Regions from separate parts of the Paraburkholderia atlantica genome, predicted to be linked through region 1. Evidence: predicted binding sites of a transcription regulator. Region 1 holds the regulator's gene; each other region holds the start of a gene.
The links. Region 1 encodes HrcA, which represses chaperone genes, less so after heat shock. Its sites were predicted from a motif close to TTAGCACTCNNNNNNNNNGAGTGCTAA; they were not measured.

Region 1 (7,684 bases):
GCGGCAACCTGCGGCAGATGGGTCACGCACAGCACCTGACGCGCCTCGCCGAGCTGATGCAATAGCCGCCCGACCACTTCGGCCACGCCGCCGCCGATGCCGGTATCCACTTCGTCGAAGATCAGCGTCGGTGTCGGGCTGGCTGCGCTCGCGATCACTGCGAGCGCCAGACTGATTCGCGCGAGTTCGCCGCCCGACGCGACCTTCGCGAGCGGCCGCAACGGCACGCCGGCATGACCGGCGACGCGAAACTCGATCTGCTCGAGCCCATGCGCGCCGCCTTCGGGCAACGGCACCAGCGCGACTTCGAAGCTGCCGCCTTTCATGGATAGTTCCTGCATGCCGGTCGTGACTGCCTCGCCGAGCGCCTTGCCTGCTTTCGCGCGTGCCTTCGACAGCTTCTTCGCCTCGCCGATGAACACTTCCTTCGCTTGTGCCTCGGCGGCGCGCAGGCCGTCGAGGTCCGCGGCGGCGTCGAGCGCGGCCAATTGCTTGCGGCGCGCTTCGTGTTCTTCCGGCAGCGTCTCGGGCTGCAGGCGGAATTTGCGCGCGGCCGAGTGCAGCGCGTCGAGGCGCTTTTCGACCTGAGCGAGCCGCTCCGGATCGAGCTCGAGCTTCTGCGCATAGTGGCTCAGCGAATACGCGGCTTCCTGCAACTGGATTTCGGCGGGTTCGAGCGCGGCGAGCACGTCGTTCAGCGCCGGGTCGATCTCAGCGAGGTCGCGCACCTTCGACACGATCGAGCCGAGATGCGTGATCATCGCGTCGTCCGATTCGGACAGTGCACCGAGCGCACCCTGCACGCCGTCGATCAGATTCGCGGAATGCGATAGCCGCCGATGCTCGGTGTTGACCTCTTCCCATTCGCCCGGCTGCGGCGCGAGCTTGTCGAGCTCGGTGAGTTGCCACGCGAGTCGCTCGCGTTCGAGTTGCAGCTCGCGATCGCGCGTTTGCGCATGCTCGACCGCCTGGGCCTTGTCGCGCCACGTGCGCCACGCGCGCGTGACCGCGGCGGCCAGGTCGGACAGGCCCGCGTGCGTGTCGAACAGCTCGCGCTGCGCGTCCGGGCGCATCAGCAGCTGGTGCGCGTGCTGGCCGTGAATATCGACGAGCATTTCGCCGACCTCGCGCAGCTGCGCGAGCGTGGCCGCCGTGCCGTTGATGAACGCGCGCGAGCGGCCGTTCGCGTCGACCACGCGCCGCAGCATTACGGTGCCGCCGTGCTGGCCGTCGTCGGCCGCGCCGAGCGCCTGCTCGTCGAGCCATTGATCGACCTGCGCGTGGGTTTCGAACTCCGCGGTGATGTCGGCGCGGCTCTCGCCGGTGCGCACGACGCTCGCCTCGGCGCGCGCACCTAGTGCCAGCGCGAGCGCGTCGATCAGGATCGATTTGCCGGCGCCGGTTTCGCCCGAGAAAACGGTAAAGCCGCTGTCGAATTCGAGGTCGAGCGCGGCGACGATGACGAAGTCGCGTATCGAGAGGTGGCGAAGCATGGAGGTCGTCGGGTAGCGTGGGATTCGGGTGGCGGCCGCGGCGGCGTGTGCGCTTCAAGGCGCCGCTTGCGGCCTCTGGTCTTCTTCGTGCGACGGATACTCGTGCCAGTGCAGCTTCTTGCGCAGCGTCGCGTAATAGCTGTAGCCGACCGGATGCAGCATTGGCACCGTGTGGCGCGAACGGCGCACCTCGATCGTGTCGCCGAGCTCCAGCGACGTGAACGACTGCATGTCGAAATTGACGTTCACTTCGCGCCCGGAAACGATCTGAATGCTGACCTTCGAGTCGTCCGGCAGCACGATCGGCCGGTTCGACAGCGCGTGCGGCGCGATCGGCACGAGCACGAAGCCCTGCAATTGCGGATGCAGGATCGGCCCCTGCGACGACAGCGCGTACGCGGTCGAGCCGGTCGGCGTCGCGACGATCAGGCCGTCCGAGCGCTGGTTGTACATGAAGCGGCCGTCGACCGACACGCGCAGCTCCGCCATGCCCGAAAAGCCGCTACGGTTGACCACCACGTCGTTGAACGCGAGCGCATGGTAGATCGGCGTGCCGTCGCGCACGATGCGCGCTTCGAGCAGCACGCGCTCCTCGCGCTCGAAGGTGCCGGACAGCATTTGCGGCACGGTTTCGAGCATGTCGGAGATCGGGATGTCGGTGATGAAGCCGAGCCGCCCGTGGTTGATGCCGATCAAGGGGGTGCGGTATGGCGCGAGCTGGCGACCGATGCCGAGCATCGTGCCGTCGCCGCCGAGCACCACGGCAACGTCGGCGCGCGCGCCGATCTCAGCGGGACGCAGCGCCGGGTAGTCGGTTACGCCGATTTCGGCGGCGGTGTCGGCTTCGAACACGACTTCGAGGCCGAGCTTGGCGAGGCACGCGGCGAGCGCGGTCAGCGGCTCGCCGATGCCTGGCGTATTGCTGCGCCCGACGAGCGCGACGGTCTTGAACTGGCTGGTCACTTGCATGCCGGCATTACACCATAGGTAGGGCCTGAAAAGAACCGCAGGCCAAGCCGGTAGCGGGCCGGCGCACGCGGGGCGTCTGCGTATGTCGCGATTATCGTTAGAATGGTGAAGACCCGATGACATGCGAGCCCGCTGACGGTGGCGCATTCGCTGGGAGCGGGCGCCGCGGGCGCTCGCGGCTGCGATGCCATTGAGCTAAAATTTTTCGTCATGCTAGATCCTCGCGCACAAACCCTCCTCAAAACGCTGATTGAGCGCTACATCGCCGAAGGTCAGCCGGTCGGCTCGCGCACGCTGTCACGTTACTCGGGCCTCGAGCTGAGTCCGGCCACGATCCGCAACGTGATGTCGGACCTCGAGGATCTGGGGCTCGTGATCAGTCCGCATACGTCGGCAGGGCGCATTCCGACGCCACGCGGCTACCGTCTGTTCGTCGACACGATGTTGACGGTCGAGTCCGCCGCCGACGAAGAAGCGGTGATGCGCGCCGTCAAGACCACGCTGCAGGTGGGCGAGCCGCAGAAAATCGTCGCCGCGGCGGCGAGCGTGCTGTCCAACCTGTCGCAGTTCGCCGGTGTGGTGCTCACACCGCGCCGCAGCCACGTATTCAAGCAGATCGAATTCATGCGCCTGTCCGACAAGCGCATTCTGCTGATCATCGTGACGCCGGAAGGCGACGTGCAGAACCGCATTCTCGCCACCCAGCGCGACTTTTCGCCTTCGCAGCTGGTGGAAGCCTCCAATTACATCAACGCGCATTTCGCGGGCCTCTCGTTCGACGAAGTGCGCCGCCGCCTGCGCGAGGAAATCGACGAGCTGCGTGGCGACATGACCTCGCTGATGCACGCGGCCGTCACCGCGAGCACCGACGAATCCGACACCGGCGAGACCGTGCTGATCTCGGGCGAGCGCAATCTGCTCGAAGTCGCCGATCTTTCGTCGGACATGGCGCGGCTGCGCAAGCTTTTCGATGTGTTCGACCAGAAGACCAGCCTCCTTCAGTTGCTCGACGTGTCGAGTCACGCGGCGGGCGTGCAAATTTTCATCGGCGGCGAATCGACTCTGGTGCCAATCGAGGAAATGAGCGTCGTCACCGCGCCGTACGAGGTCAACGGCAAGATCGTCGGCACGCTCGGTGTGATCGGACCGACCCGCATGGCCTACAACCGCGTGATTCCGATCGTGGACATCACCGCGCGGCTGTTGTCCATGACACTCAGCCAGCAGTAGTCCCTCGCGTTGCGCGGCGCTGCCGTCATCGCAGCCGTGCCGGCCATGATGCGCGAACGGGTGGCGTCTGCCAATCGTCCGAATGGCCAGGGTCCGGCGGCGCCGGGCCGAACCCGCGCCGCTATAATGAATCTCCATTGAATCGACTCGCCGCTTGAAGCGGTGATCTCTGCTGCCTATGCGCTTCGACCTCGAGCGGCCATCACAGAACGCCACGTCGCATCGCGTCGCCGTGTTGCTGATCAATCTCGGCACGCCCGACGCGCCGACGCCGCGCGCGGTGCGCCGCTACTTAGCGCAGTTCCTGTCCGATCCTCGCGTCGTCGAGATTCCGACGCTGCTGTGGCAGCTGATTCTGCGTCTGCTGATTCTGCCGTTTCGCGGCCGCAGCTCCGCAAAGAAGTACGCGGCGGTGTGGATGCCCGAGGGCTCGCCGCTGCGCGTCCATACCGAAAAGCAGGTCGAGGGCTTGCGCCATCTGCTGCAAGTCAACGACTACACGGTGCTGGTCGACTACGCGATGCGCTACGGCACGCCCGGGATTCCGGCGATGCTGAACCAGCTGAAGCTCGCGGGCGCCGAGCGCGTGCTGCTGATGCCGATGTATCCGCAGTATTCGGCGTCGACCACCGCGACCGCGTTCGACGAAGCGTTTTCTGCGCTCAAGCGCATGCGCAACCAGCCGGAAATCCGCACGGTGCGCCAGTACGCCGATCACCCGGCGTATATCGCGGCGCTCGCCGCTCAGGTGCGTCACCACTGGCATCTGCACGGCCGCCCCGATTTCGCGGCGGGCGACAAGCTCGTGCTGAGTTTCCACGGCGTGCCCAAGCGCACGCTTGACCTCGGCGACCCGTATCACGAGCAATGCCAGCAGACCGGCGCGCTGCTGATGCAGGCGCTCGAATTGACGCCGGTCGAGTGCCGCATCACGTTCCAGTCGCGCTTTGGCAAGGCCGAATGGCTGCAGCCCTACACGGCGCCGACGTTGAAGGAACTCGGCGCGGCAGGCGTGCGGCGTGCTGACGTGTTTTGTCCGGGTTTCACCGCCGACTGCCTTGAAACGATCGAGGAAATCGGCATGGAAGTGCGCGACGAATTTCTGCAGGCGGGTGGCAAGGAGTTTCACCGGATCGCCTGTCTGAACGCGTCGCAGCCGTGGGTTGCAGCGCTCGGCGAAATCGTCGCGCAGCATCTGCAGGGCTGGCCGGTGCAGGCGGTGCCGGTGCCGCACACGACAGGAGCTTGAATACGCAGATGAACTACCGTATTTCAACCGAACCGGGCGCGAAACTGCGCATCGACAAATGGCTGTGGGCCGCGCGCTTCTTCAAGACGCGTTCGCTGGCCGCGGATGCGGTCGACAAGGGGCGGGTGCGGATCGGCGGCGCGGTAGTGAAGCCTGCCAAGGACGTGCGTGTCGGCGATCTGGTCGAAATCGAGATCGAGCGTTACGTGTGGCAGGTGGAAGTGCTGGGCGTGTGCGACGTGCGCGGCCCGGCGAGCGTGGCGCAGACGCTTTACGTGGAAACCGCGCAGAGCAAGGAGAAGCGGCAGGTCGAGCAGGAACGGCGCAAGGTGTATCACGAGCCGGCCGCCGCGCTGCACGGGCGACCGACCAAACGCGACCGGCGCACTATCGACAGATTTTCGGGTGGGAACTAAAAAACTGCTCGACCGTGGCATGTGCGCCACCGTACTCGGTGGTGTGGTCGTTGACCGCGCCGGACATGCAGATTGTCGTGGTGCCCGCGATCAGTACCAGTGCGACCACCCCGATTGCAACGGTCAGTTTCACGGTACTCCCCTCGATGGGCTGAAACGGGCTATCGGAACGACTGTCAGGTGTCGGTAAGGCTTACGTCAAATTAGGGTTAACGTGCGTTGCCGCTCCATGACTGGAGAATAGGTCAGTTGCGGGCTGCACTCAATCCCTATCTGATTGCGCCACCTGAATGCTTGTTACGGCGCATTTCGCCTGCACGACGCTGGTGCGAAAAAACCTCGGAGCCGCTTGAAACGGCTATTTCAGACCCCATCTGGGGTCCGGTCTGGCGGATCGGCGCGAAGACACGTGTCGCGATTTTGCAAAGCACGAATCGTACGGTGTCGGAACGGCTTTTCCGTCTTTGCTTTTACTATTTAACGACTTTCAGCGAAATGGAAAACACGCAAGAGAACCCGACGAGCCAGAATCCCACGCCCGCCGACGAAGCCGCGCGCCAGGCCGCCGAGGCGGCTGAGGCCGCCACTCAACAGCAGGGCACCGGCGCCACCACTGAATCCGCCCAGGCAGCCGCCGAGCAGGCGCTCGCCGACGCTCAGGCGAAGATCGCCGAGTTGCAGGAAGACTTCCTGCGCGCGAAGGCCGAAACCGAAAACGTGCGCCGTCGCGCTCAGGAAGACGTCGCCAAGGCGCACAAGTTTGCGATCGAGAACTTCGCCGAGCATCTGCTGCCGGTGGTCGACAGTCTCGAGGCGGCCGTCGCACATTCGTCGGACGACCTGCAGAAGGTCCGCGAAGGCGTCGAACTCACGCTGCGCCAGTTGAGCGGCGCGCTCGAGAAGGGCCGCGTCGTGGCCATTAATCCGGTCGGCGAGAAGTTCGACCCGCATCGCCATCAGGCCATTTCGATGGTGCCGGCCGACCAGGAGCCGAACACCGTCGTCGCGGTGCTGCAAAAGGGCTTCGTGATCGCGGATCGCGTACTGCGTCCGGCGCTCGTGACCGTCGCGGCGCCGAAGTAAGCACGTCGACGCGCACCGCGAACGTTTGCGCCGGAGGCGTATGGCTCGTCGCTTCGCCGCGCCCCGCGGCGCAAAACATTCAGTCGATTCAGGCACTTCCGGCGAACCACGCCGGGGGGGCGTGCAAGTTGACGGAGCGGGCTCCAAGCAAGGATTCGCGAGCCCGCCCCGTGATTGAAAAAAATTAAAGACCGCATCGCAATAGAGGTCTTGAAAACGATGTGGCCGCACTTATTTTGAGTGCAGGTAGGAATTGAGAGCGGATCGTCCCGCCGCCAGATGGGCCAACCGGGCGCTTTCCGCAGCGATCAAAGTCAGGAGATTCGTAAAAATGGGCAAAATCATCGGCATCGACCTCGGCACGACCAACTCGTGCGTGGCGATCATGGAAGGCAACTCGGTCAAGGTCATCGAGAACTCGGAAGGCGCGCGCACCACGCCGTCGATCATCGCTTACATGGAAGACAGCGAGATCCTGGTCGGCGCGCCGGCCAAGCGTCAGTCGGTCACGAACCCGAAGAACACGCTGTTCGCGGTCAAGCGCCTGATCGGCCGCCGCTTCGAAGAGAAGGAAGTGCAGAAGGACATCGGCCTGATGCCCTACAAGATCATCAAGGCCGACAACGGCGACGCATGGATCGAAGTGCGCGACCAGAAGCTCGCGCCGCCGCAAATTTCCGCCGAAGTGCTGCGCAAGATGAAGAAGACCGCTGAGGACTACCTCGGCGAGACCGTCACGGAAGCCGTGATCACGGTGCCGGCGTACTTCAACGACAGCCAGCGTCAGGCCACCAAAGATGCAGGCCGCATCGCCGGTCTGGAAGTGAAGCGGATCATCAACGAACCGACCGCAGCCGCATTGGCATTCGGCCTGGACAAGGCTGAAAAGGGCGACCGCAAGATCGCCGTGTTCGACCTCGGCGGCGGCACGTTCGACATCTCGATCATCGAAATCGCGGACGTCGACGGTGAAATGCAGTTCGAAGTGCTGTCCACGAACGGCGATACGTTCCTCGGCGGTGAAGACTTCGACCAGCGCATCATCGACTACATCATCGGCGAGTTCAAGAAGGAACAGGGCGTCGATCTGTCGAAAGACGTGCTCGCGCTGCAACGCCTGAAGGAATCGGCTGAAAAGGCCAAGATCGAGCTGTCGTCGAGCCAGCAGACCGAAATCAACCTGCCGTACATCACGGCCGACGCGTCGGGTCCGAAGCACTTGAACCTGAAGATTACGCGTGCGA
Region 2 (7,684 bases), 99 kb from region 1:
TCTGGCGAAGACGATGGTCGTGCAGGAGACGGCCGAGGACTCCGGCGTAATCCGCGTGAGCCTCGAAGGCGCGGACCCGGCGCTGACCGCGGCGATCGTCAACAACGTGGCGCGCCAGTTCGTGCGCCAGGATCTGGCGAGCCGTTCGAGCGAGTCCGATCACACGCTCGCGTATCTGGAGCAGCAACTGCCCGCCGCGCGCAAGGCGCTCGACGATGCGGAAGAGCGCTACGGCAAGTTCCGCAATACCCATGGCACCGTCGATCTCGGCGAGGAAAGCAAGCTGCTGCTGCAGCAGATCGTCGACAACAAGACGAAGCTGCTCGATCTGCAGCAGCAGCGCGCGGAGCTATTGCAGAAGTTCACGCCGAACCATCCGACGGTCGCCGCGCTCGATGCGCAGATCGCCGCGTTGCAGGGCGCGCAGAGCACGATGAACCGCAGCGTCTCGACGATGCCCGACACCGAGCAGACCGCGCTACGTCTGCAGCGCGACGTGCACGTGAACACCGATCTGTACACGAACCTGCTCAACAGCGTGCAGCGACTGCGGGTGGCCCAGGCAGGGCAGGTGGGCGGCGTGCGCGTGGTGGACTTCGCCGAAATGCCCGACGATCCGGTGCGGCCGAAGCGCATGTTGGTGATTTTGATGTCGCTCGGCGGCGGCCTCGCGCTCGGCTTGCTGCTGGTGTTCCTGAAGCGCGCGATCCGCGGCGGCGTGGAGCGCCCGGACGAACTCGAAGGGATGCTCGGCGTGCCGGTATTCGCGGTGGTGCCGCGCAGCCAGACGCAATTGCGCCTGCAGGAAAAGGTGTCGCTGCGCCAGCGTGGGCAGCATGTGCTCGCGCAGCAGGCGCCCGAGGATCTCGCGGTGGAAGGCGTGCGCAATCTGCGCACGTCGCTGCAGTTGTCGCTCGATCATGCGGCCAATAACGTCGTGATGATCACCGGCTCGCGGCCCGATGCGGGCAAGTCGTTCCTGTCGGTGAATCTGGCGACGCTGGTCGCGTCGGCGAACAAGCGCGTGCTGATCATCGACGCCGACATGCGGCGCGGCGACGTGCATTCACATTTCGGCGTCAGCCATCGGCCGGGACTTTCCGACGTGCTATGTGGCGGCGATCTCAACGCGATGATCCAGCGCGACGTGCTGCCCGGCCTCGACGTGCTCGCGAAAGGCACGCTGCCGTCGCACCCGGCCGAGCTGCTGATGAGCCGACGCTTCGAGGCGATGCTCGAGGTGCTGAAGCCGCAATACGACGTCGTGATCATCGATACGCCGCCGGTGCTCGCCGTAACCGATTCGACGCTGATCGGCAAATACGCGGCGACGACGCTGCTCGTCGTGCGGCATGGACGTCAGCCGCTGCACGAGATCATCGAAACCGCCAAACGCCTGCGTAACGGTGGCGTCGGCCTGCGCGGCGTGCTGCTCACCGACGTGCCGCAGGAAGCCGCGTTCCTCGGCTCGGGGTATCAGGGCGGCTATTACGGCTACGACAGCATCGCCGGCTGACACGGCTGCCCGCGCGGCGCGTCTTTGAGGGCGCCGCACGGACGGGCTTGATTGGGCGGCACGCTCGTGCCGCTCTCTCGCGAGACTCCTCGCAATCCTCAGTGGTGACGCAGCAGATCGCGCAATGCGCGCGACTCTTCCGCCGGCGGCTGCACGGTCTGCCACGCCGACGGCGGGATGGTCTGCCACGCCGATTCGTGCGACGCGAGCGAGACGAGGCGCTGCGCGTCCTTGCTGCTCGAATCGATCCGCAACGCTTCGTTGGCGTTGTGCGACGCGCACTCCCAACGTCCGACGTTGCTACAGCCGCGCGCGAGACTCAGCAACGCGTCCCGTTGCTGCTCTAGCGTGCCGACCTGGGCGCGCATGCGGCGCGCGTCGCGGTTGTCGGGCTGTGCGGTGATGGCCGCGGCGAGGCGCGCTTTGGTCGCCGCCAGATTGCCCCGTTGCAGATAGCCGTGCGCGGCTTTCAGATTGCGCTCGGCGTCGGCGCGCTGCTTGTCGGCTAGCGTGAGCGGGGTGGCCATCGTGTCGGCGTTGGTGCCGGGGTTGGGGTTGGTCGACGCGACCGCCGTGCCGCGCGGCGTGGGCGCGGAGATGGCCGCGCTCGATTTCGTTGTTGGCGCTGCGGTGGGTGCGGTTGTGACGACGAGAGGGGACGATGGCACGACGGCCGGCGTAGCTGCAACGACTGGCGGTGAGGGTCGCGCTGGGACGGCTGCGGACGCGACGACGGGTGGTGACGAGCGCGCTACGGTTGGCTTGGACGCGACGACTGGCGGTGGGGACGGCGCTACGGTAGGCGCGGTCGCCACGACAGGCGGAGACGAACGCGTCAGGGTAGGCGCGGACGAGGTCGCCACGACGGGCGGTGCCGTGCGCGCCACGGTTGGCGCGGTCGCCATGACGGGCGGTGAGGGTTGTGCAACGGCCGGCGCGGTCGCCACGACGGGCGGTGCCGTGCGCGCTACGGTTGGCGCGGTCGCCATGACGGGCGGTGAGGAGGGTGCGACGGTCGGCGTGGTCGCCACGACTGGCGTTGACGATCGCGCTGCGGTGGGTGCTGTCGCAACGACGGGCGGTGAGGATGGAGCCAGGGTCGGCGTCGTCGCAACGACGGGCGGCGAGGATGGAGCCAGGGTCGGCGTCCTCGCCACGATGGGCGTTGACGATCGCGCTACGGTGGGCCCGTTCGCAACGACCGGCGATGCCGGCGCCACGGCAGGCGCACTCGCCACGACCTGCGGCGCCGATGACGCTACGGGCGCCCCGCGCGCGTTCGCCGGTTGCTGCCGCGCGACGACAACGGCACGCGGCGATTTCGCGACCATCGACGCGGGCTGCGGCGCCACGGGCGTCGGCGCGACGGCGACCGACGGTGCCGCACTGTGCGCAACGTTCTGCGCAGGGGCTTGCCCGGGCTTGTCCGGGTGCACCGTGCCGAACACCGTGACCGGCGTGTCGACGCTCGCATCGTCGTCGAGAAGAAGGAAGCCGATATACACGGCGCCGAGCGTCGCGAGCGCGGCCGCGGTAAGTGCGAGCGGGTGCCGCCTGCGACGCCTGCCTGGCGTGAACGTCGCTTCGTCAAGCAGTTCGTAGGGGCTCATCTTCAGTTGCGCGGAGCGTCGCGACGCACGGTCCGCGGCCAGGCTCGCGGCCGCTGGCAGCGGGTCGAGTTGCGCGCGCGATGTGCTCAGCGCCCGGGACTGCACGGTGCGCTCGCCGGGCTTGTCGTCCGTATCGAACGAATCGATCGGCAGCGCATGGCACGCGGGACACGGCGAAAAGCGCCCCGGCAGCGGCACGCCGCAGTATGCGCAGTGATGGAAAAATGGCTGGTCGGAGGTCGAGTCGCGCGGCATGGCCGTGTCGCTCCACTGGCGCCGAAGGCCGGCGCCATCAAAAAGAATGAATGCGACGACGCTCGCAAGCGGCGTCGGCCGAACTACTGGACGACGTAACCGCGCGCCTGCATGCACGCGCCATAGGCGGCCCAATAGCGGGTCATCGGTGGCTCGGGCGCGGGCAGCGGCGGCAGCTTCACGTTCGACGCCGCGTTGGCCTGCGTCGAAGCGGCCGCCCCATCCGATGCGTCGGCTGCCGCGCTCGCGCCCGGTGCCGCCTCCGACGCGTTTGGCGGTGCATTCGCCGCCGCGGTGGCCGGCGCGCCTAGCGCGTTGGCTCCGGCCGCGGCTTCGTTCACGGGTTTCGCCGACGATGCGCCGCCAGGCGCTTGTGCGCCGGCGAGCGGCGCGCTCGCGGCTTCTGGCGCGCTCGCGTTCCACGGCAGCGGCGTGGCTGAGAAGGAACTGGGGGGAAGCGGCGGTTTCGACGGTACGCCGGTCGACGCACCTTTGGCCGCGGGCGGCCGACGCGGCGGAATCTGCGATTCGTGCGCCATGTTGACCCCGGTCACGCGGTTCGCCTCGGCGTAGCACATCGCGTTGTCGATGCTGCGCTCGTAAGGGCTCTGACTTCGGATCGGATAGGTGACCGGCCGCCACGCGAACGCGGCAGTGCTCGTCACCAACAGCGTCAGTACGGTATATGTTCTAAATGCCATCGCAGTCACTCCCGCAGCGATGTCTCGCCTTTTTGTGTTTGATTTCGTGTCGTGTTCGAGCTTGTTGTCGATGCCTGGCGCTCGTGCTTCTGTCGCGGCCTGCCGATAGGCCGTGGCGTTGCGGTGCCCGTGCCACGGCTCCCCGGACGGGCACGTCGCGGATGCCGCTTTAACGAGCGTAGCACCGCGGCTTGGCCGCGCGATGCATCGAATAGCGCGCGAAAACGCCATCGTGCAGTGCAATCAGGACACAATCGGCGAGGCGGCGTTGAAGATCGGGACAATCCCTGGTCGCCACGATGGATCGTCAGGAGTCGAAGATGAACAACCTATCGTATCGCTATCGACCGCTTTGTGCTGCGCTGTGTTGGTCGATGCTGTCGCTCGCCACGCCGCTCGCGAGCGGCGCGAGCGACGCCAACACGAGCGCGGAGACGGCGGGCGAGCGGGCGAGTTTCGCGCAGGCGTTTTGCGGCGCGTCGCCCGAGCGCATCGGCGCCTATAAGGAGCGGCTCCGAAAGGTGCTGACCGGAGCGACCAATTTCGACCAGCATTGGGACGCGGGCTGGCGTCGGGCCGACGACACCAATAGCCAGATGAACGCACTGCGCGAGCGAGATCCGAAGGAATTCGCCGCGCGTATCAAGGTCAATTGCGAACGGCTCAAGTGGATGGCGGGCAATGCGTTGCACCCGCCTGCGCAAAAGTGAGTCGAACGAGACGAGCCGGTCGGTGTCGCGAGCCGTTCGGGCCTGGCGACCTTATGTTCAGTGGGACGGGGTTTTCCCTGGAAACAGGAGATCCGACGGCATCGATTACGGTGCGCGGCTGCTGTTTGTCTGCGATATAGCCTCTTCGTCGTGCGGCGACAAGCCGAAAATCTCGCTGCAAGTGTTTGTTTTTCCTCGGGTTCGCCGCTCACGCTGATGACTGCGCCGCCGCTCCCGCGCCGCGCCGGTCGGGCAAAAACCCGTTCGCGGTGTCGCTGCTCCCCACTTCTTGAATTTGTCACTACCCGTCCATATAATTAGCACTCGCTGCACGAGAGTGCTAACAACATCTCCGGTTGGCTCTGCCACCCGGGTTTTCTCAGCGTTCTTCAGTCTCAATCAGAGAGGAGTATGTATGAACCTTCGTCCTTTGCATGATCGCGTGATCGTCAAGCGTCTGGATCAGGAAACCAAGACCGCGTCGGGCATCGTGATCCCCGAAGCCGCAGCGGAAAAGCCGGATCAAGGCGAAATCCTCGCAGTCGGCCCGGGCAAGCGCGACGACAAGGGCGCAGCCATCGCGCTCGACGTGAAGGTCGGCGACCGCGTCCTGTTCGGCAAGTACGCAGGCCAGACCGTCAAGGTCGACGGCAACGAACTGCTCGTGATGCGCGAAGAAGACATCATGGCCGTGGTGCAGAAGTAAGCGCAAGGTCGCTACTTCCCCGGTTATATCCAAAGTATTCAAGGAGTTAGAAGATGGCAGCTAAAGACGTCGTATTCGGTGATTCCGCCCGTGCCAAGATGGTCGAAGGCGTGAACATTCTCGCCAACGCCGTGAAGGTCACGCTGGGTCCGAAGGGCCGCAACGTGGTCCTCGAGCGCAGCTTCGGCGGCCCGACGGTCACCAAGGACGGTGTGTCGGTCGCAAAAGAGATCGAACTGAAAGACAAGCTCCAGAACATGGGCGCGCAAATGGTCAAGGAAGTCGCTTCCAAGACCAGCGACAACGCAGGCGACGGCACGACGACCGCTACGGTTCTCGCGCAATCGATCGTCCGCGAAGGCATGAAGTACGTCGCATCGGGCATGAACCCGATGGACCTGAAGCGCGGTATCGACAAGGCTGTTGCAGCCGCAATCGAAGAACTGCGCAAGATCAGCAAGCCGTGCACGACCAACAAGGAAATCGCCCAGGTTGGCGCGATCTCGGCGAACAGCGATTCGTCGATCGGCGAGCGCATCGCTGAAGCAATGGACAAGGTCGGCAAGGAAGGCGTGATCACCGTCGAAGACGGCAAGTCGCTGCAAGACGAGCTGGACGTCGTCGAAGGTATGCAATTCGACCGCGGCTACCTGTCGCCGTACTTCATCAACAACCCGGACAAGCAAGTTGCCGTGCTCGACAACCCGTTCGTGCTGCTGCACGACAAGAAGGTGTCGAACATCCGTGATCTGCTGCCGGTGCTCGAACAGGTTGCGAAGGCTGGCCGCCCGCTGCTGATCATCGCGGAAGACGTCGAAGGCGAAGCGCTCGCAACGCTGGTCGTCAACAACATCCGCGGCATCCTGAAGACCGTTGCTGTCAAGGCTCCGGGCTTCGGCGATCGTCGTAAGGCGATGCTGGAAGACATCGCGATCCTGACCGGCGGTCAGGTCATCGCTGAAGAAACCGGCCTGACGCTCGAGAAGGCAACGCTGGCTGAACTGGGCCAGGCGAAGCGTATCGAAGTCGGCAAGGAAAACACCACGATCATCGACGGCGCTGGCGAAGCAGCGAACATCGAAGCTCGCGTCAAGCAAGTGCGCAAGCAGATCGAAGAAGCGACCTCGGACTACGACCGTGAAAAGCTGCAAGAGCGCGTTGCCAAGCTGGCAGGCGGCGTTGCAGTGATCAAGGTCGGTGCTGCGACCGAAGTCGAAATGAAGGAAAAGAAGGCACGTGTCGAAGACGCACTGCACGCAACGCGCGCAGCGGTGGAAGAAGGCATCGTGGCTGGTGGCGGCGTCGCGCTGATCCGTGCACGTACGGCGATCGCCGGCCTGAAGGGCGCTAACGCCGATCAGGACGCAGGTATCAAGATCGTTCTGCGCGCAATGGAAGAGCCGCTGCGCCAGATCGTCACCAACGGTGGCGAAGAAGCGAGCGTCGTCGTGGCAGCGGTTGCTGCTGGCAAGGGCAACTACGGCTACAACGCAGCGACCGGCGAGTACGTCGACCTGGTCGACGCAGGTGTCGTGGACCCGACGAAGGTGACGCGCACGGCGCTGCAAAACGCAGCTTCGGTTGCTGGCCTGCTGCTGACGACCGACGCAGCTGTCTGCGAACTGCCGAAGGAAGATGCTCCGATGCCTGGCGGCATGCCCGGCGGCATGGGCGGCATGGGCATGGACATGTAATTCCGCTCGGGCCTCGTGGTCCGGCCGCGTGGTTGAATTGCCGCGCGTCTGGATCACGGACGAGGCCCGGCTGGAAGTCCATGTGGGGAAGTGCGCCGCGAGGCGTTTCTCCAAACGGAAAAACCCGCTTAGGCGGGTTTTTTCGTTTGTGGCCGACGTTGATGTGGCGGCCGGCGAGCCCTTCCGAACGCCCTTTGTCCGGTTCAGGCGCCCGCGACGTGAGCGGTACGATGAGCAGATCTTCCGAGACACTTTTCGCGCAGGTACTGGAAGATCTGCGCGACGCTTTGCGCGGGGCTCAGCGTTCCGGTGTCGACGTGCAGGTCAGGATCGATCGGTGCTTCATAGGGCGCTGATACGCCGGTGAACGAGCTGATCTCGCCAGACCTCGCTTTTGCATAAAGACCTTTGGGATCGCGGCTCGCGCAGGTGGCGAGCGAGGCGGACACATAGGTCTCGACGAACTTGTCGGCTCCGATGATCTCGCGCGCC
Region 3 (7,684 bases), 240 kb from region 1:
ACCGATGACGCGCAAGGCGGTCCGCTCGACCCCGATCCGCTGCGCTGGCTCGCCGTGTTCGGCGGCGCGGGCAACGTGGTGTCGCTCGATGCGGTCGCGGCGACCCGTCTGCGCATGGTTGTGCGCGATCCGTCGGCGGTCGATCGTCAGCGCCTCGCGACGCTCGATACCGCGTGGGTGTCGACCGACACGTTCCATGTCGTCGTCGGCGAGGCCGCGCAGCGCTATGCGCAGAAGCTGGCCGAGCGCCTGTCGTCGCAAGGCGGTGGCGCGGGCGCGACGCCGGTGCCGGCATGATCGGTTGACGGCTGTCGGGCGCTGTTGAGTTAAAAAAAGCGGCACCTTGTCCCAAGGTGCCGCTTTCGCTTTTACGAACCGAGCGTGGCGCCTAGCGAGGCCCCCGCCTTGCCGAGCGCGCCAATTCGCGCGATTCGAGCCACATCACATTGACGACGCCGAACGCCAGCGCGACGCCAATGCCGAGAATCCAGCTGAAATACCACATCACGAACTCCTGTTTCCGGTTTGCGGTTGACGCATGGTGCCGCTCAATACATCGAATGATGGTTTTCCTTGATCGCCGCGGCGGTCACCTTGCCGCGCATCACGCGATACACCCAGCCCGTATAGAGCAGGATGATCGGCAGGAACAGGATCACCGCGAACAGCATGATCTCGAGCGTCATCTGGCTCGACGTCGCATCCCACATGGTCAGGCTGCTGCGGCCGTCGAGTGACGAAGGCATGATGAACGGAAACATCGAGAAGCCCGCGGTCAGGATCACGCCGACGACCATCAGGGAGGTCGACAGGAACGCCGTCGCCTCGAAGCGCGAGCGCGCGAGCAGCATCGCGAGCACCCCGCCGACAAAACCCGCGAGCGGCGCGACCGCCATCCACGGATAGAGCGCGTAGTTGTTCAGCCACAAACCCGGCGCGCCGATCACGGTCTTCATCAACGGATTGGACACGGCGTCGAGCGGCGGCATGTCGACGATCTGATAGCCGCCGATCATCGTCGCGACGAACGCACCCGCGATGAGAAACAACACCACCGCGCACAGCGCCGCGAGCCGCAGCGCCTTCGACGCGCGCTCGTGGACCACGCCATCGGTCTTCCACTTGACGAACGAGGCGCCGTGCGCGGCCAGCATCGACACGCTGACGAGACCCGTCAGCAGCGCGAACGGATTGAGCAGGCCGAAGAAGCTGCCGTGATAGGTGACGCGCAGATCGGTATCGAACGAGAACGGCACGCCTTGCAGCAGATTGCCGAACGCGATGCCGAACACCAGCGCCGGCACGAAGCCGCCGATGAAGAGACCCCAGTCCCACGCGTTGCGCCAGCGCGGATCTTCGCGCTTGCCGCGATAGTCGAAGCCGACCGGGCGGAAGAACAGCGCGAACAGCACCAGCAGCATCGCGAAGTAGAAGCCCGAGAACGATGCCGCATAGGCGAGCGGCCACGCCGCGAACATCGCGCCGCCTGCGGTCACGAACCAGACCTGGTTGCCTTCCCACGTCGCGCCGACCGTGTTCACGACGATGCGGCGCTCGGAGTCCGTTTTGGCTATGAACGGCAGCAGGATCGCCGCGCCCATGTCGAAGCCGTCGGTGAGCGCGAAGCCGATCAGCAGTACACCGATCAATACCCACCAGATCAGTTTGAGGGCTGCGTAGTCCATATGGCTTATTCCTCTGAAGCGATTGGCGGCGCGTCACACGGCCGTGTTCGACAGCGGCTGCGTCACCTGCTGTTCGATCTCGTGGTGATAGCGGCCCGTATGCAGCGACGAAGGGCCGAGCCGCGCGTACTTGAACATCAGCATGATCTCGATGACGAATAGCCCCGTGTAGAACAGCACGAAGCCGCCGATGCTCAGATACAGATCTCGCGGCGTCAATGTCGATGCGGCCAGGTTGGTCGGCAGAATGCCCGCGATGCTCCAAGGCTGGCGCCCCATTTCGGCGACGATCCAGCCGAGCTCGGCGGCGAGCCATGGCAGCGGAATCGCGATGACCGCCCAGCGCAGGAACCAGCGGCGCTTTTCGAGCAGCAGCGTGCGCTGCGCGCAGAACCAGAACGCGAGCACGAAGGTCGCGAGGAACAGCAGGCCAAGGCCGACCATCATACGGAACGAGAAGAACAGCGGCAGCACAGGCGGAATCGTGCGTTTTGCCGCAGCCGCGATCTGGTCGGGCGTCGCGTCGGTGACGTTCGGCGTGAACTGCTTGAGCAGCAGGCCGTAGCCGAGATCGTCCTTGTACTTGTCGAACGCGGCGTGGGCTTCGTCGCTCGAGTCGCCGCCTTTCAACTTCTGCAGCGCCGAGAAGGCGAGCATGCCGTTCCTGATGCGCCCTTCGTTTTCGGCGATCAGGTCGCGCAGGCCGACCACGGGTTCGCTTAGCGAGCGCGTCGCGATGATACCGAGCGCGTACGGCACGCGGATCGCGTAGTCGGTGCGCTGCTCTTTCTGATTGGGGATGCCAAATATCGTGAACGGTGCCGGCGCGGGCGCGGTCTCCCATTCGGACTCGATCGCGGCGAGCTTGACCTGCTGGACTTCGCCGGTGCGATAGCCGGATTCGTCGCCGAGCACGATCACGCACAGCGCCGACGCGAGGCCGAAACCGGCGGCGATCGCGAACGAGCGCAGCGCGAACTCGGTGTCGCGGCGCTTCAACAGGTACCACGACGACACGCCGAGCACGAACATCGCCGCGGTCACGTAACCTGCCGACACCGTGTGCACGAACTTCACCTGTGCGACCGGGTTGAAGATCACCGAGCCGATGCTGTCGAGCTCCATGCGCATCGTCTGGTAGTTGAACCTCGCGCCGACCGGATTGTTCATCCAGCCATTGGCGACCAGGATCCACAGCGCCGACAGGTTCGAACCGAGCGCGACGCAGAACGTGACGATCAAATGCTGCACTTTTGACAATCTGTTCCAGCCGAAGAAGAACAGACCGACGAACGTCGATTCGAGGAAGAACGCCATCAGCCCTTCGACGGCGAGCGGCACGCCGAAGATATCGCCGACGTAATGCGAGTAATAAGCCCAGTTGGTGCCGAACTGAAACTCGAGCGTGAGGCCGGTCGCGACGCCCATGGCAAAGTTGATGCCGAACAGCTTGCCCCAGAACTGCGTCATGTCCTTATAGATCTGCTTGCCGGTCATCACGTAGACCGACTCCATGATGACGAGCAACCAGGCGAGGCCGAGCGTGAGCGGCACGAACAGAAAGTGATAAAGCGCCGTGATGGCGAACTGGAGCCGCGACAGTTCTACGACTTCGCTAACGGGCATGTTGATCACCTTGGGACGGATGCGGGGCGGGCACCGACAGCAGCGCCTGCGCGACCTGCTGAGGCGGCAGCATCATGTGCTCCGCCGGTGGATGATTGAAGAATGTGAACTTGAGCGCCATCAGCAGAGCGAACTTGATGGCGAGGATGATGGCGATATCGCGCGCCAGCGTTGGACCGCGCATCCACCTGGTGAACCGGCCGCGCACGCGTGACCGGACAGTGCTGCTGCGATTGAGGGCTATGGTCATGATCGGTCGAAGACGACTTCACGCCGGTGAATCCGGCTGGATCCAGACCGCCCTGGCCGTCAGGCAGTCTGGCGAATGCATGCCGATTGTAGGAGGGGGAACCTCGCGCGCTCAGGGTTAGCCATGCGGCATCACGTCGCGAAACTTGCCGCGTCTGTCCAGTATTGCTACCGGACTTGCGATACGTCAAGAAAGGCTTACCGGCCTCGACAGGCAGGCTTGGGAATTGGCCTCCGCGGATGCACGCCGGCCGGGGGACGCACGAATGGACGACAGGAATGAAAAAGCCCCGCCGTCATGCGAGGGCGGGGCTTGAGCGCGGTGGTCGCTAAATGGTACGCGACCAGCTACCGTGTGTCGCTTTTACCCATGTCGTGGGCGGCACACAATTGACGCGCGCATGGCTTCGATGCTTTTACGCGTATTCGGTCAGTGCGCCGCGCATTTTCTTCATCGCGCTGGCTTCGATTTGACGGATACGTTCGGCCGACACACCGAACTCGTCGGCCAGCTCATGCAACGTGGAGCCGCCCGAGCCGTCGTCGGCCACCTTCAGCCAGCGCGCTTCGATGATGCGGCGGCTGCGCGGATCGAGCGCGTCGAGCGCGCTTGCGATGCCGTCGCTTTGCAGCCGGTCACGCTGACGCGAAGCCAGCACGGCGGTCGGCTCGCTATGTGAGTCGGCCAGATAGGCGATCGGCGCGTACGACTCTTCACCGTCTTCGACCTGACCTTCGAGCGCGATATCGCCGCCCGACAGCCGTGTTTCCATCTCCGCGACCTCTTCGCGCTTCACGTTCAGTTCCTTCGCGAGACCCTCGATCTCGTCAGGCGTGAACGCGCCGAGGCCTTGCTTGTGGCTGCGCAGGTTGAAGAACAGCTTGCGCTGCGCCTTCGTGGTGGCGACCTTGACCATGCGCCAGTTGCGCAGGATGTATTCGTGGATCTCGGCCTTGATCCAGTGCATCGCGTACGACACGAGGCGCACGTTTTGCTCGGGATCGAAGCGCTTGACCGCTTTCATCAGGCCGATGTTGCCTTCCTGGATCAGGTCGGCGTGCGGCAACCCGTAACCGAGGTAATTACGCGCGATCGACACGACGAGTCGCAGGTGCGACAGCACGAGGCGGCGCGCGGCCTCCAGATTGTCGTGTTCGCGCAATTCGGTGGCGAACTTGCGTTCTTCCGCCGGCGTCAGCATCGGAATCCGGTTGACCGCCTGAATGTAGGCGTCGATGTTGCCCAGTTGACCGGGCAGCAGCGAGGAATGCGAGAGCGCCAGTGCACCTGCCGGAGCGGCCTTAGCCGACGACGGGCTCAAACTACTCGGAAGGGTCATTGCATGGCTCACGTGTGAAGCTCCTTTGGAATCAGACAATAGCGTACTCAGTAAACGACTCCAGCGATGGATGTTAGCACTCAGATCTGCCGAGTGCTAATACTTAGAGGTCGCAGGGGTATCCAAGTTCCTCAAAATCCTATTGAGTCTCGATTTCTAATAGCCATCATACGCTCTATTTGGCTCGTGCGTTGAGCCTGTACAAACTACCGTTCGGGGCGGTTTCAGACTCACGATTGACTGACAACGGGCTGTTTGAAAGAGAATAATTGCTGTTCGGGCGCGTTATGGGGAAGATACTTGCTCCGGAATTCATGCTTAGAATAAAGGGGGCGCTCGCCTAATAACCGCCAGTATGGGGGCCGGATGAACAACAAGAATCTTGTGGTCCGTGGACTTACTCTAAAAAGCGCGTTGGCCGTTCTCCTATTGGGTGCGGCGGGCGCGTCCCAGGCTGACCAGTTCGGCGTGCAGGTGGCTGCCGGCGTCGGCGATCATCACGTCAAGAGGCTCGATCTCGGCGTGGTCTGGGACCCGAACCTCACCTGGTGGCAGATCGGCGACTGGCACTTCGCGTTGATCGGCGAGGCGCACGTCGCGTGGTGGCACACCAATGAAGGAAACGTTCACGACGACATCGGTGAGATCGGCGTGACGCCGGTGATTCGCTTCATCAAGTCGTCGGGCTTAGTGCGGCCTTTCGTCGAGGTGGGTGCCGGCGTCGGGCTGCTGACCAGCCCGCGCATTTCTTCCGACTTCACGTTGGGCACCGGGTTCCAGTTCGCCGAGACGGCGGGCGTCGGTCTGCAGTTCGGCGCTCATCAGCAGTATGTCGCCGGCTACCGCTTCCAGCATGTTTCCAACGGCGGTATCAAAGAGCCGAATCCTGGTATAAATTTCAGCCAGCTATATTTGCAATATCACTTCTGACCGTGGCCCCTTGCGGCTCGCGGTGTTCGAGGGGCTCTGCAATGGCGGCAAAGATGATCGAAGCGATTCGCGGGCTCGAGCGAGAGCGATTTCGCGCGATGGTCGACGGCGATGGGCAGTCGCTCGACACGCTGCTCGCGGACAACGTGAGCTACGTCCATACGAACGGCAAGCGCGAAACGAAGCGACAGTTCATCGACGGGATCACCGCGGGGCGCCGTCGTTATCGGCAGATCGAGGTGCAGTCGCAGGAAGTCTTGCCAGCCGGGCGCGAAACCTATGTGGTTACGGGCCGCGCGCTGATCGAGATGGAAGCGAACAACGGCGCGCTGCTGTTCCCGATTGCGTATACCGCGATTCACACGCACGAAGACGGGCAGTGGCGGCTGATCGCATGGCAGGCGACGCGTTGCGCGCTGGAGTGAGATTTCATCGCGCGGACGCGCCTCGTGAGCGCGTCCGTGGCGGCAGCGAAATGCGGGGTGCGCACTCCATTGCAGCAGGGTCGAGGCTCAAGCCAGATTCACGCGGTCACGCAATCTTCAGCTCTATCGCGGCTGCTCGCGCCGCATTGATCCCCGTCGGCATCCGCGTCGCGCGCCGTGCGCGTGCCACGCATCGCCACTTCTCCCGCATACGGATGCCGCGCGGCCACCGGAAGCCGAGTGCAGCGCTCCGCCACGCGCCGGATCGCCGCGAGATCCGGGAAATCCAGACCGCTGTCGATACCCATCGCATCGAGATTCATCGCGAGCGTGACGAGATCGACGTTGCCGGTACGTTCGCCATTGCCGAACAGACAGCCTTCGATGCGATCCGCCCCCGCCATCAGCGCGAGCTGCGCCGCAGCGACGGCGGTGCCGCGATCGTTGTGCGGATGCACCGACAGCACGATGCTGTCGCGGTAGCCGAGGTTGCGGTGCATCCATTCGATCTGGTCGGCGAACACGTTCGGCGTGGCCGCTTCGACGCTCGCCGGCAGATTGACGATCATCTTGTTATTGCGCGTCGGCCGCCACGTTTGCGCGACCGCGTCGCACACCTCGCGTGCGAATGGCAACTCGGTCGTGTTGAAGGTCTCGGGCGAGTACTGGAAGGTCCAACGCGTACCCGGCCGCGCCTGCGCGTATTCCTTGATGATGCGCGTACCTTCGACGGCGAGCGCCTTGATCTCGTCCTTCGACTGCTGAAACACGATGCGCCGGAACGACGGACAGATCGCGTTATACAGATGCACGATCGCGCGCGGCGCGCCTTCGAGCGCGTCGAACGTGCGTGCGATCAGCTCCGCGCGCGAAGGCACGAAGACTTCGATCGTGACGTCGTCGGGAATGCGCCGCTCGTCGATCAGCTTGCGCACGAAATCGAAATCGGTCTGCGACGCCGACGGAAAGCCCACTTCGATTTCCTTGAATCCGATTGCGACCAGCATCTCGAAGTATTCGAGCTTCTGCGCGGCGTTCATCGGTTCGATCAGCGCCTGGTTGCCGTCGCGCAGGTCGGTGCTCATCCAGACGGGCGCGGCGTCGATCGTGCGACTCGGCCATTTGCGTCCGGTCAGGCGCACGGCGCGAAAGGGGCGGTACTTTTCAGCGGGATTGCGCAACATGGTGAGGTGCCTCATTCGTGTGTCGTCGGCGAAGGGTGCTGACGTCGAGCGGTTGGCCGACTGTCACGCATGCACGATGCGGATGCCCCAGGCAACGTGCATTTGATCCTCTCGCTTCGTCCGCGCGGTAAACGGACGAAGACAAACGACGACGGGTTGTGGAGAACTACGACGGGGGTGAAGCGAAACTGCGGGAACTACCGGGAGGACCGCCGACGGCAACCGGAGCTGCCAGCGCGCGGCGC

Region 2: the regulator HrcA is predicted to act here: its motif matches at 5,110-5,136, upstream of groES (co-chaperone GroES).
Region 3: the regulator HrcA is predicted to act here: its motif matches at 4,974-5,000, upstream of rpoH (RNA polymerase sigma factor RpoH).

The regions. Positions count from the first base shown of each region.
Region 1 is NC_014117.1:554,572-562,255, forward strand. It holds gene recN (DNA repair protein RecN) at 1-1,493, opposite strand, end outside; gene BC1002_RS02470 (NAD kinase) at 1,548-2,462, opposite strand; gene hrcA (heat-inducible transcriptional repressor HrcA) at 2,673-3,692, shown strand; gene hemH (ferrochelatase) at 3,871-4,941, shown strand; gene BC1002_RS02485 (RNA-binding S4 domain-containing protein) at 4,950-5,357, shown strand; gene BC1002_RS38365 (hypothetical protein) at 5,329-5,490, opposite strand; gene grpE (nucleotide exchange factor GrpE) at 5,853-6,440, shown strand; gene dnaK (molecular chaperone DnaK) at 6,772-7,684, shown strand, end outside.
Region 2 is NC_014117.1:653,699-661,382, forward strand. It holds gene BC1002_RS02915 (polysaccharide biosynthesis tyrosine autokinase) at 1-1,516, shown strand, start outside; gene BC1002_RS35590 (hypothetical protein) at 1,615-2,184, opposite strand; gene BC1002_RS35595 (hypothetical protein) at 2,279-3,118, shown strand; gene BC1002_RS02925 (hypothetical protein) at 3,465-4,082, opposite strand; gene BC1002_RS02930 (hypothetical protein) at 4,403-4,792, shown strand; gene groES (co-chaperone GroES) at 5,208-5,498, shown strand; gene groL (chaperonin GroEL) at 5,552-7,192, shown strand; gene cysC (adenylyl-sulfate kinase) at 7,396-7,684, opposite strand, start outside.
Region 3 is NC_014117.1:315,642-323,325, forward strand. It holds gene nagE (N-acetylglucosamine-specific PTS transporter subunit IIBC) at 1-297, shown strand, start outside; gene cydX (cytochrome bd-I oxidase subunit CydX) at 389-505, opposite strand; gene cydB (cytochrome d ubiquinol oxidase subunit II) at 549-1,685, opposite strand; gene BC1002_RS01465 (cytochrome ubiquinol oxidase subunit I) at 1,719-3,311, opposite strand; gene cydP (cytochrome oxidase putative small subunit CydP) at 3,301-3,561, opposite strand; gene rpoH (RNA polymerase sigma factor RpoH) at 3,977-4,912, opposite strand; gene BC1002_RS01480 (acyloxyacyl hydrolase) at 5,267-5,830, shown strand; gene BC1002_RS01485 (nuclear transport factor 2 family protein) at 5,872-6,255, shown strand; partial or broken gene BC1002_RS01490 (2-isopropylmalate synthase) at 6,453-7,439, opposite strand.